3 regions of the Candidatus Pantoea multigeneris genome follow, and region 2 is predicted to be linked to each of the others. Evidence: predicted binding sites of a transcription regulator. Region 2 holds the regulator's gene; each other region holds the start of a gene.
What was found. Region 2 encodes CRP, which controls carbon source genes, mostly activating them, when cyclic AMP is high. Its sites were predicted from a motif close to ATGTGANNNNNNTCACAT; they were not measured.
Positions count from the first base shown of each region.

Region 1 (4,254 bases), on a different contig from region 2:
ATGAAATCGTTGACGAAGGCATCATACTCTTCGCCTGTAATACGCGGGCTACGCCAGCCCATATACAGCGGGTCGTTCAGCAGTTGCTGGTTGTTAGTACCCACATCCAGTACCACAGGTAAGGTATAGGCCGGGCTGATGCCGCCACAGGCGGTATACAGGGAGAGCTTACCAATTGGAATGCCCATGCCGCCAATGCCGAGGTCGCCCAGACCAAGAATGCGCTCACCGTCAGTCACGACAATGACTTTTACGTTCTGCTTGGTGGCGTTTTGCAGCATATCTTCGATGTGCGCACGGTTAGGATAAGAGATGAAAACGCCGCGCGCACGACGATAAATTTCGGAGAACTGTTCACAAGCTGCACCCACGGTCGGGGTATAGATGATGGGCATCATTTCAGCGAGATGGTTATCGAGCAGGCGATAGAACAGGGTTTCGTTGGTATCCTGGATATTGCGCAGATAGATGTGCTTATCGATATTGGTCTTGAAGTCCTGGAACTGACGCCATGCGCGCTGTGCCTGTTCTTCAATGGTTTCTACTGCTTCGGGTAGCAGGCCATTCAGATTAAACTCGTTACGTTCTTCCACTGAGAACGCACTGCCTTTGTTCAGCAGGGGAAATTCCAGCAAAATCGGTCCGGCGTAGGGAATGTATAAAGGTCGCTTACTTTCGTACTCGAGTTCCATTAAGTGATGCTCCGGTTGCGGTGTTGAATTTTTATTGTTGTGCTGTTTCAGAATGCTGGCGTCAGATCCTAGTAAATTTGCGCCAGAAGTACAGCACTTGTTAATAAAAGGTCATAAATCCCGGCGCAACCGGCTTCAGCGTCAGGGCTTTTGCAGCGCGACGCGGGCAATGTTGTCACAGCCCAGCGCGTGCAGCGTGGCAGAAAAATCGGCCCACTGGCTGATTATCGCGTCTGATGATTCCGCTAATACCGCCTGTTGCAGGTCATCGATGCTCTCACCACTAAGGTTCAGGGCGATCAGCGCGGCCTGTAATGGCGGCAGTGAGGGGTTGAAAGCGGCATTTTCTGCGTAGGAGCCGCTAAACTGTCGGCCACCTTTTGTCAGTAGCGCAACCCCGCTGTGAGCGTGGCTGTAAGGCGCATGGCTACGGTTAGCCGCGGCAATCGCTGCCTGATCCAGCGCTTCTCCGTTCAGGAGATAACCATGGTTGCACGCATCCAGCAAGAAAGTGGTGACGGCCAGATCGCGTGGGCCAAAGGCATTCGGCAGATAGTCCGCCAGCTTACTCTGCGCCCGCTCTGGCAGGCGAATGGATAACTCAAGGCCACTGTTCAACTCATTCATAAACTGGCGACAGTGGCCGCACGGCGTGTAATTGACGGTGATACTCTGCAATCCCTGCTCACCTCGCACCCAGGCATGGGTAATGGCGCTTTGCTCAGCATGCACGGTTTGTTGCAAGGCCACGCCGCGAAATTCCATATTGGCACCGAAATACCAGTGCCCGCTTTTGCCGTGTGCAATCGCCCCAACGGAAAAGTGCGAAACTGCTTCCAGTGCGCATGCAGCCGCAAGCGGTAACAGCGCCAGTGCCAAATGATGCTCATCCAGCCCACTTTGCTGCTGTAACTGTGCCACCTGTTCTGGGGTTAAGAACCCCGCGAAATCAGGGGCGGCAATCACCGGTTGCACGGCGGCCTGGAGTGTGGCGGGCAGAGAAGCCAAGGCTTCGGAAAATCGTGGGTGCATATCAACCTCGTTATCAATCACTGCGGCAAGTGGCCGCCTCGCTGTTATATGTGATCTATATCAGACTGACAATGCAACAAGTTGCGCTTGTTTCATCTTTGCGAGATGTCTCGCAAACTTTCAGCCGATCCAGCGCATCAGCAACGGGAAGAGCAAGGGGGCCAGTAGCGAAGTGATAATGCCGCAAATCACCAGTGCCAGGGAGCTAAAAGCACCTTCCTGATAATCCATTTCCACAGCGCGTGCCGTACCCAGCGCGTGGGACGCATTGCCCATGGCTAGCCCGCGTGCGGCTTTGCTCCGAATGCCCAGCAAATTAAACAACATATGCGCAAACACCGCGCCTAGCGTACCGGCGATTAAGACGCAAATCGCACTGATAGCGGGGATGCCGCCCAGGGTTGCCGACACGGCCATAGCAATCGGCGTGGTCACCGATTTAGGCATCACCGTGGCGGCAATTTCCTGCGAAGCGCCCAGCCACAGTGCGATGGCGGTGCCGGAGACCATCGCAGTCACACTGCCGATGGCACAGACTGTGATTATCAATTTCCAGCGAGCGCGAATTTGATGGATCTGCTCATACAGCGGAATGGCCAGCGCCACCACCGCTGGTTGCAGCAGCTGATTAAGGATTTCACTCCCGGCAAAATAGCGGTTGTAGGGGAGCCGTAAGAGCAGTAGCAGTGGAATGATGATCGCCATGGCAATCAGTAACGGGTTGACCAGCGGGCTTTTAAAGCGCGACGCCAGCGTGCGTGCCAGCCAATAGACCGCCACGCTGAGCGGCAGTGACCACCAAAAATCATGCATCATCCTGCTCCGTTGGTGTCTTCACCCGGTTTATTTTTTCGCTACAGTAGCCCACGGTAAGCAGCACCAGAAACGTACTGACAAAACAGGACACCATCAGCGGGCCAAACTGCGCCAGCAGCACCTGCCACCACACCATGATGCCGACGCTAATCGGAATAAACAGCAGCAGCATATTGCGCATCAGCAGGTGCCCGCCAGGTTTGACCCACTCAATGTTCACCAGTTGGCTGGTCAGCAAAGCGAACAGGATCAGCATGCCGATAATACTGCCAGGCAGCGCAAACGGCAGGAGGGTAGCAATGCCATTACCCGCCCACAGACACAGATAAAGAATGATAAAAGCACGCAGCAAACGCCCAGAGGTGGCGAGTAGGTTCAGCATGTTGGCTCCAGAGGATCGTATGAAACGTCGCTATTTGAACAGGTTATCTGAAGCAGGCGGAGGTGTCAGTATTAAGACGGGAAAGCGAGGGGGAGAATGAGGCTCCCTCGTGCGGAGGGAGCCTGATAAATTACTTCACTGGCATACCCGGCTGTGCGCCGCTGTCTACCGAGAGGACGAACAGATCCTTACCGCCAGGGCCGGCTGAAAGCACCATGCCTTCCGAGATGCCAAAGCGCATCTTACGCGGTGCCAGGTTGGCAACAATAATGGTCATTTTGCCCACCAGCACTGAGGGATCTGGATATGCCGCACGGATACCAGAGAAGATTTGACGCTTCTCTCCGCCCAGATCCAGCTCAAGGCGTAGCAGTTTGTCAGAACCTTCAACCAGCTCAGCCTTTTCGATCAGCGCAACGCGCATATCAACCTTGGCAAAATCATCAATGGTGATCGCTTCGCCAATCGGTGCATCTGCCAGTGGGCCGGTTGCTGCCGGGGCGTTCGCTGCGGCAGCTTCTTCTTTAGAAGCATCAATCAGCGCGGTCACTTTGGTCATTTCGATACGGCCATACAGGGCTTTAAACGGTGCAACCTGATGATCAAGCAGTGGCTGTGCAATCGCATCCCAGCTCAGTTCCGTGTTGAGGAAGGCTTCGGCACGTGCTGTCAGTGATGGCATCACGGGCTTCAGCCAGGTCATCAGAACGCGGAACAGGTTGATGCCCATTGAGCAGATAGCTTGCAAATCAGCATCACGGCCTTCCTGCTTCGCCACCACCCACGGTGCCTGCTCATCCACATAGCGGTTGGCGATATCCGCCAGCGCCATGATTTCGCGGATGGCGCGGTTATATTCACGGCTGGCCCAGGCTTCACCAATGCGCTCTGAAGCATCGATGAAGGTCTGATACAGCGCTGGGTCCGCCAGTTCTGCGGCCAGTTTGCCGTCAAAGCGTTTGCTGATAAAGCCCGCATTACGCGAAGCCAGATTGACCACTTTGTTAACGATATCGGCGTTAACGCGCTGCACGAAATCTTCCAAATTCAGGTCGATATCATCAATGCGTGAAGAGAGTTTCGCTGCATAGTAGTAACGCAGGCTGTCGGCATCCAGATGCTGCAACCAGGTGCTGGCTTTGATGAAGGTTCCGCGCGATTTAGACATTTTCGCGCCATTTACCGTCACATAACCGTGCACAAACAGGTTGTTCGGCTTACGGAAGTTACTGCCTTCCAGCATGGCTGGCCAGAACAGGCTGTGGAAATAGACGATGTCTTTACCGATAAAGTGATACAGCTCGGTGGTGGAATCTTTCTTCCAGAACTCGT
Region 1 is NZ_VWXF01000006.1:25,319-29,572, reverse strand. It holds gene F3J40_RS14690 (NAD-dependent malic enzyme) at 1-692, opposite strand, end outside; gene cdd (cytidine deaminase) at 834-1,724, opposite strand; gene F3J40_RS14680 (CidB/LrgB family autolysis modulator) at 1,845-2,537, opposite strand; gene F3J40_RS14675 (CidA/LrgA family protein) at 2,530-2,922, opposite strand; gene metG (methionine--tRNA ligase) at 3,053-4,254, opposite strand, start outside.
Region 1: cdd (cytidine deaminase) is a predicted target of CRP. The motif match lies at 1,773-1,790, and genes of this name have one in related genera.

Region 2 (4,254 bases):
GCACCTTTACGCCGTGGCAGCCGCTCCCGCAAAACACCGATGTCCTGTTTTATGAAGGATTACATGGTGGCGTGGTCGCACAGAATCACGACGTTGCCGGGCAGGTGGATTTACTGGTGGGAGTCGTCCCTATCGTTAACCTGGAGTGGATTCAAAAGCTGATCCGCGATACCAGCGAGCGCGGCCACTCGCGTGAAGCCGTGATGGAGTCCGTGGTGCGTTCGATGGAAGACTACATTAACTTCATCACCCCACAGTTCTCGCGCACGCACATTAACTTCCAGCGCGTGCCCACTGTCGATACCTCAAACCCGTTTGCGGCGCGAGAAATCCCCTCACTGGATGAAAGTTTTGTCGTGATTCATTTCCGCGATCTGGAAGATATTGATTTCCCCTATCTGCTGGCGATGATTCAGGGCTCGTTTATCTCGCACATTAATACGTTGGTCGTACCGGGCGGCAAAATGGGGCTGGCAATGGAGCTGATCATGACGCCGCTGGTGCAGCGTCTGATGCAAGGTCGAGGTGTGGCTTAAGCCGCAATCACTTCATAGCTGTGGGTTATTTCTACGCCTTTGCCGAGCATAATCGCCACTGAGCAGTACTTCTCGGCAGAGAGATCCACCGCCCGCGCTACCGCTTTATCACTGAGATCTTTACCGGTGACGATAAAGTGCAGATTAATATGGATGAAAATACGCGGTGCTTCTTCACGGCGTTCTGAGGTCAGCTTCACTTCGCAATTGCTCACGTCATGACGCCCTTTCTGCAGAATGGAAACCACGTCGATGGCGCTACATCCGCCTGCGGACATCAGTACCAGTTCCATTGGGCTTGGCGCTTTATCGCCGGAATTCCCGTCCATAATAATCTGATGGCCTGAAGAAGACTCACCGAGAAAGGTCAGCCCCTCTACCCACTTTACTCTTGCCTGCATGTTACTTACTCCAGAGGTCGATTTGCCGCCAGAGTACGCCTCTCCCTGACAAACAGCAATCGCCTCCGAACCCAGACCCACCTCGTTGCAGCTGAAGCGAGACAACACAAGACAGTCGGCAAAAGCTGTGCTACAAACAGAGATGAAAATATTTTTCGTCACATAAAGGCGAAAACGGGGCGATGCTTATATTTCCCCGACATAATTTCCCATACTGGAAAACGGTTGATGATTTCAACGCCTGTCAGGGCTACCCTCCCTGTATTTTGGGCACGATTACAATAGAGGATGATCGCGAATGGTTCTCGGCAAACCGCAAACAGACCCTACACTCGAATGGTTCCTGTCCCATTGCCATATTCACAAATACCCATCCAAAAGCACCCTGATTCATCAGGGCGAAAAGGCGGAAACGCTTTACTACATCGTTAAAGGTTCTGTCGCCGTTCTTATCAAGGACGAAGAAGGGAAAGAGATGATCCTCTCTTATCTCAACCAGGGCGACTTTATCGGTGAGCTTGGCCTGTTTGAAGAAGGTCAGGAGCGTAGTGCCTGGGTTCGGGCGAAAACAGCCTGTGAAGTCGCTGAAATTTCTTACAAGAAATTCCGTCAGTTAATTCAGGTAAATCCAGATATTTTAATGCGCCTCTCTTCTCAGATGGCGCGTCGCCTGCAGGTGACTTCAGAGAAAGTCGGTAACCTTGCTTTCCTTGATGTGACCGGGCGTATTGCTCAGACGCTACTCAACCTGGCGAAACAACCCGATGCAATGACCCACCCAGACGGCATGCAAATTAAAATTACCCGTCAGGAAATCGGGCAAATTGTTGGCTGCTCGCGTGAAACGGTCGGGCGCATTCTGAAAATGTTGGAAGATCAGAATTTGATCTCCGCGCACGGCAAAACGATCGTCGTTTACGGCACCCGCTAATATTTTCTGATTTACGGCGCGAGGCTCTCCTCGCGCCGTCATTATTTATGATGAGCTGATGTGGCGTCGAATCATCTATCACCCCGAAGTTAACTATGCCCTGCGCCAGACGTTAGTGCTGTGCTTACCTGTGGCCCTGGGTTGGCTATTTGGCGATCTGCAAAAAGGCCTGCTTTTCTCGCTCGTGCCTGCCTGTTGTAACATCGCTGGCCTCGATACCCCGCATAAACGCTTCTTTAAACGTCTGATCGTCGGCGGTAGCCTGTTTGCCAGCGCCAGCCTGCTGATGCAATTTTTGCTGCTGAAGAATGTGCCATTACCTGCCATTCTGTTTGCACTTCCGTTGCTACTCGGCGTCTTAGGGGAGATCAGCCCACTGCATGCCCGACTGCTTCCCGGCACACTGATTGCGGCTATTTTTACCCTCAGCCTGATTGGCCGCCTGCCGATCTGGGTTCCTCCGCTGCTCTACATTGGCGGAACGTTATGGTACGGCTTGTTTAACTGGCTCTGGTTCTGGCTATGGAAAGAGCAGCCGCTGCGCGAGTCCCTCAGCCTGCTGTACCGCGAACTGGCAGACTACTGCGATGCTAAATATACCCTGCTGACCCAGCTCACCGATCCGGAAAAGGCGCTGCCACCGCTGTTGGCTCGCCAGCAAAAAGCCGTTGATTTGATGAATACCTGCTATCAGCAGATGCACATGCTGGCCGCCAGTCGCAACAACAGCCACCAACGTCTGAAACGGGCGTTCCAGGTCGCGCTGGATTTACAGGAACATATCTCCGTCAGCCTGCATCAGCCCGAAGAGGTGCAGAAACTGGTCGAACAGAGCCACGCTGAAGCGGTTATCCGCTGGAATGCGAAAACCATCTCTGCCCGCTTGCGCCTGCTGGCCGATGACATCCTTTACCATCAGCTACCAGACCGCTTTAACATGGATAAGCAGCTGGGTGCGCTGGAAAAGATCGCCCGTCAACATCCGGGGAATCCGGTGGGAAGCTTTTGCCTCTATCACTTCAACCGGATTGCCCGGGTACTGCGCACCCAAAAACCACTCTATTCCCGAGACCTGATGGCAGACCGCCAGCGCCGTCTGCCACTGCTCCCTGCGCTGCGTAGCTACTTGTCGTGGCGCTCCTCAGCGCTGCGCACCGCCGGGCGCTTTGCCGTGATGCTGATGTTTGGTGCCAGTCTGGGGTTACTGTTCAACGCACCCAAACCTTACTGGATTCTGATGACCATCATGTTCGTCAGCCAGAATGGCTATAAAGCCACACAGGTCAGGATTCAACACCGGGCTGCGGGTACGTTTGCCGGTCTGGTGATTGCCGCCGCCAGCCTTCACTTTGCGGTTGCGGAGTCGCTGGTGCTGCTGACCATGCTGGTGATTACCTTTGTCAGCTACCTGTTCACCCGCAAGTTTTACGGCTGGTCGATGATTGGCTTTACGGTAACAGCGGTGTATTCGCTGCAACTGCTGGCGCTCAACGGCGCACAGTTTTTACTCCCGCGCCTGCTGGATACGCTGGCCGGTTGCCTGATTGCATTCGCTGGCATGATTTGGCTGTGGCCACAGTGGCAAAGCGGCCTGCTGCGGCAAAATGCGCATGACGCGCTGGAAGCAGATCAGGAAGCCCTGAGGATGCTGCTGGGACCGGAACAGAGCGCGGAAAAACTGGCTTATCAACGGGTCAAAGTTAACCAGGCACACAACTCCATGTTTAACTCGCTTAATCAGGCGATGCAGGAGCCGGGCTTCAATGCGCAGTACCTCAAAGACATGCGTCTGTGGGTAACGCACAGCCAGTTCATCGTTGAGCATATCAACGCCATGACCATTCTGGCGCGTGAACACACCATGCTGCCACCCGCCATGGCCGAACGTTATCTACAGTCTTGCGAAATTGCCTTGCAGCGCTGCCAGCAGCGACTGGAGTATGACGGCCCAGGACAGCAAAACAACGTCATGAGCGAAGCAGAAAACATTAATGAAGGGGCAATGACGGTGCTCGAGCTGCACGTGAAGCGCATCATCGGCCATCTCAATGTGATGCATACCATCTCATCACTGGCCTGGAGCCAACGGCCGCATCACGGCCACTGGCTGCTGCCGCTGCTGCGTAAACGTCAGGATAATCAGCAATAAAAATGCCAGCACAAGGCTGGCATTGCTAACGCGGTAAACGCGGAATCAGGCAAACAACACTTTCTCGATGGCACGGGCGAAACGTGCCATGCCTTCTTTGATGTCTGCGCTCTCAATCACCAGCGAAGGCGCAAAGCGGATCACATCGGTGCTTGCCGTCAGGATCATCACCCCTTCTGCGGCTGCGGCATTGAGAATATCGCGCGCGCGGCTGGCATATTCTGGTTTCAGCACCGC
Region 2 is NZ_VWXF01000013.1:24,042-28,295, forward strand. It holds gene F3J40_RS21750 (phosphoribulokinase) at 1-536, shown strand, start outside; gene F3J40_RS21755 (OsmC family protein) at 533-937, opposite strand; gene crp (cAMP-activated global transcriptional regulator CRP) at 1,236-1,868, shown strand; gene F3J40_RS21765 (YccS/YhfK family putative transporter) at 1,927-4,017, shown strand; gene argD (bifunctional acetylornithine/succinyldiaminopimelate transaminase) at 4,063-4,254, opposite strand, start outside.

Region 3 (4,254 bases), on a different contig from region 2:
TCGGGCTGACAACGGTTTTATCCCATCGCCACCAGGTAGAGGTATTGCCATCCCCCTGTTCATATAACCTGGCCTGCTGCCAACTGATGGCAAAATGCTGGAAGGTCTTTTTCTCTTCCTCACCCGCAAGCAGCACCGTTAGGTCAATCAGCAACGATAAACCGCCATGACTCAACCAGTATTGTCCCTCACCCTCGGGAATCACTGGCATGCGAGGTGTCAATGCAGAGTCGTGTCTCCACTGCACAATCTGCGGCAGCATATGTGTTACTTCAGCCATATTTTGTTGGGTCGAAAGCAGTGGCATGATCGCGTCATGCTGCGAGAGTTTCACCGTGATATCGCGGTAGAGGATACGGAAATCAGCTGATTTTTCTTCATATTGCTGTAGCAGAAACCAACCACTAAGACTGGCACTGCTAAGCAGTGTGAGAAGTAGCCAGGTGACGCCCCTCAACATGTCAGTGCTTTTCATAGATGCAGGCTTTGCAGAATAAAGGTTGCTAAGCATGGACTGATGGGTGAAAAAAAAATCTGGGATGCGTCGGGTAAGGCCACTGGCTGGAAAAATAAGGCATAAAAAAACCCGCCAGCGGCGGGTCATTTCATCTCTCTTTGATACTTTTCAATCTAACAGCTGACGTCCCAAATACGGGTTTGCATGTAACAGCTTCATCAATTTCTGAGCCGTAGCAGAAGGACGGGTACGACGTGCTTCCCAGCTTTTTACTGAAGAGACACTTACGCCCATGACTCGGGCAAATTCATCCACCTGCATCCCGGTCAGTTCACGTAAGCGCTGCGGCTCAGGAAGTGATGGGGTTGATACCTGCACCGCAGGCTTCAGGCTGTCACGCGTTAAAACAATCTGTTCAAGGCTACTCAGTAATTCAAAAACAGGATCTTTTACTTCCATAGAGAACTCCTTAAAACTCACTATGAATCACGCGAAAGTAGGAAGATAAGAATCTGCAAGGAGATCCAAAGACCAGGACCGCAGGCTGCATCCCGCAAGGGTTTATAATTTTTAGTGTAAAACCCCTACGGGACACAGCCTGCCCGTACCACCCGAAACAGCGGCACCCATGTATGTTGGCCTGGGAAGTAATTATGGATAAAGAAAGCAACTTTTGCCGGGCAAAACAGGGAGATTATTTCAGCTTTACTTTTCATTTACATTGCAAAGCCGCTAACGCTTTATTGCGTCTGGATATTCTTCCTACCGCTACGCTTTCATAGCCAAAGCTGATATAGCATAAATTGCTACAACGCCGTTCCACCTGCCAGGCCATCACCGGAGAGTGAAGCAATAAACGCACCATTTTCACCCAGCAGGCCTGCATGGCCTAACGCAGCTTAAGGGCCACTCCACTGCGCTGTTTTTGTGCAAAAACGCACTAACATGCAGCAACTGCGCCAGTTACCCCTCACCGCCATTGTGCCGACTCAGGCCTTTGTTCTATCCTTTAAGACTGTTCTTATCCCAGCAGATTTTTCGCCATTTTACTGACAGGAGTTGCAGACATGGCTATCGGACTAACCCGCATCGGGAAACGCGCAGGTTTGCTGCTCGTCACCGCGCTTATGGTTGTGCAGCTCACGGGCTGTGGCGACAAACAGGGCGATCAACGTAAAGCATTTATCGACTTCCTGCAAAACACCGCCATGCGGAGCGGCGAGCACCTGCCTTCACTGAGTGAAAGCCAAAAACAGAGCTTTGGCCCCTACGTCAGCGATTACGCCATCATTTATGGTTTCTCACAGCAGGCGAGCAAAGCGGTTGATCAGGGTATTCGCCCGGTGGTCGATGAGCTGGCCGCCATTCATGTGCCACAGGATTACCTGACCCGCCGTGATTCTCTGCGCCAGGCGAGCGGCGCGTTAACGGTGGTCACACAGCAGGTTGAGAGCGCTAAATTACAGGCCGATAGCGCGAAAGCGACCCTGAAACAGCCGGACGACCTAAAAAGCGTGTTTGATAAAGCGTATGACCAGGTTGTCACGCTGCCATCAAACCAGCTGACGCCGCAATTGACCCAGTTGCAGAGCCTCAGCCAGTCTGCGGTTCAGGCAGGCGATCTGCTCCAGGCACAAGGAACCCACGTCAGCTTCAATAATGGTGGCGTGCAGTTCTCCAGCCAGGATCCTGCTACGCAGTACAACGCACTGATGAGCCAGATTGCCACCGATGCCCCCGCATTAGTGCAGGCTCAGCGCACGGTGCAGAGCGCGCAATAACTGAATAGCGGTTAAGCCAATAACTGGGTTTAACCGCTCTCCTGCTATTAGTTACCACCCCGCCGATTCACCAACGCACCCACACGTGACCAAAGTGTGATCTGCGGCATTTTTGACCAAAAATTGTTTGTGATTCAGATCACATTAATGAAACAAACACCCGCCACATAAAAGTGACACAAATCACAAAAACACCTCTTATTTGTACAGAAAAAACCCACATCGCCGCACTTATCGCGTTTATGTGTGATCCCGATCACGCAAAATGGCCTCCACCCCGGGGGGTTAAAGTGATCCAGATCACACTAAAGTGCACCGCTACGCAGCGTCATATTCGCGTGATAGAGTCCGCGTGCATACAGTAATAGCGACGGCTCCCCGCCGTAACGCCTAAACAAAAACAAACGCGCTCTCCTGGTTTGCAGCGCGTCTCGAGAAGAGAAGGGGTGGATTTATGTCCTCATCAGCTAAGGTCAAAGTTCAAAGCTTTGGTCGTTTCCTGAGTAATATGGTGATGCCTAACATCGGTGCGTTTATCGCCTGGGGTATCATCACTGCGCTGTTCATTCCAACCGGTTGGATCCCAAATGCCACGCTAGCTAAGCTAGTTAACCCGATGATCACCTATCTGTTACCTCTGTTGATCGGCTTTACCGGCGGTCGCTTAGTGGGTGGCGATCGCGGTGGTGTGGTGGGTGCTATCACCACGATGGGGGTTATCGTCGGTGCGGATATGCCGATGTTCCTCGGTGCGATGATCGCAGGCCCGCTGGGTGGCTGGGCGATTCGCGCATTTGACCGTGCCGTTGATGGCAAAATCAAAAGCGGCTTCGAAATGCTGGTAAACAACTTCTCCGCAGGCATCATCGGTATGCTGCTGGCGCTGTTGTCTTTCAAAGCCATTGGGCCACTGGTGGAAGGGCTGTCGCATATTCTGTCGACCGGCGTAAACATCATGGTGCAGCACAACCTGCTGCCGCTGACCTCCATCTTCGTTGAGCCAGCAAAAATCCTGTTCCTGAACAATGCCATCAACCACGGTATCTTCTCACCGCTGGGCATTCAGCAGGCCAGTGAAGCAGGCAAATCGATCTTCTTCCTGATTGAAGCGAACCCAGGCCCAGGTATGGGTGTACTGGTAGCCTATATGCTGTTTGGTCGCGGTAGCGCGAAACAGTCTGCGGGCGGTGCGGCAATCATTCACTTCCTTGGCGGTATCCACGAGATCTACTTCCCTTACGTGCTGATGGCTCCGCGCCTGCTGCTGGCGGTAATTTTAGGCGGGATGACCGGCGTGTTTACCCTGACCCTGCTGAACGGCGGTCTGGTTTCTCCCGCTTCACCAGGTTCTATCCTGGCCGTGCTGGCGATGACACCTAAAGGCACCTACGTCGCAAACATCGCAGCGATTATTGCCGCCTTTGCCGTCTCCTTTATCGTCTCTTCTGTCCTGCTGAAAACCAGCAAAGTCAAAGAAGATGACGACATCGAAGCGGCGACCCGTCGTATGCAAGAGATGAAAGCACAGTCTAAAGGCCAGAGCAGCGCAGGCAGCACCGTGGTGGCGGATGCCAACAGTGTTGATCTGACTCACGTGCGTAAAATTATCGTGGCCTGTGATGCCGGTATGGGCTCAAGCGCCATGGGTGCTGGCGTACTGCGTAAAAAAGTTCAGGATGCGGGTCTGACTAACGTTTCCGTCACCAACAGCGCGATTAATGCGCTGCCGGGCGATGTTGATCTGGTGATTACCCACCGTGATTTAACGGAACGCGCTATTCGTCAGGCTCCGCAGGCACAGCACATCTCACTGAATAACTTCCTTGATAGCGCGCTGTATACCAATCTGACCGACCGTCTGGTGCAGGCTAATCGCAGCGAAGGCCATCGCGAGAAAGTCGAGCACACTCTGGCAGACAGCTACGATGACGGCCAGTCTCAGCTCTTCAAACTCGGCGTCAGCAACGTGTTCCTGAATCTGCATGCGGATAACAAAGAGCAGGCGATCCGCTTTGC
Region 3 is NZ_VWXF01000015.1:22,097-26,350, forward strand. It holds gene F3J40_RS22895 (sensor histidine kinase) at 1-475, opposite strand, end outside; gene F3J40_RS22900 (HTH-type transcriptional regulator) at 626-916, opposite strand; gene F3J40_RS22905 (DUF3053 domain-containing protein) at 1,525-2,238, shown strand; gene F3J40_RS22910 (PTS mannitol transporter subunit IICBA) at 2,693-4,254, shown strand, end outside.
Region 3: F3J40_RS22910 (PTS mannitol transporter subunit IICBA) is a predicted target of CRP. The motif match lies at 2,527-2,544, and genes of this name have one in related genera.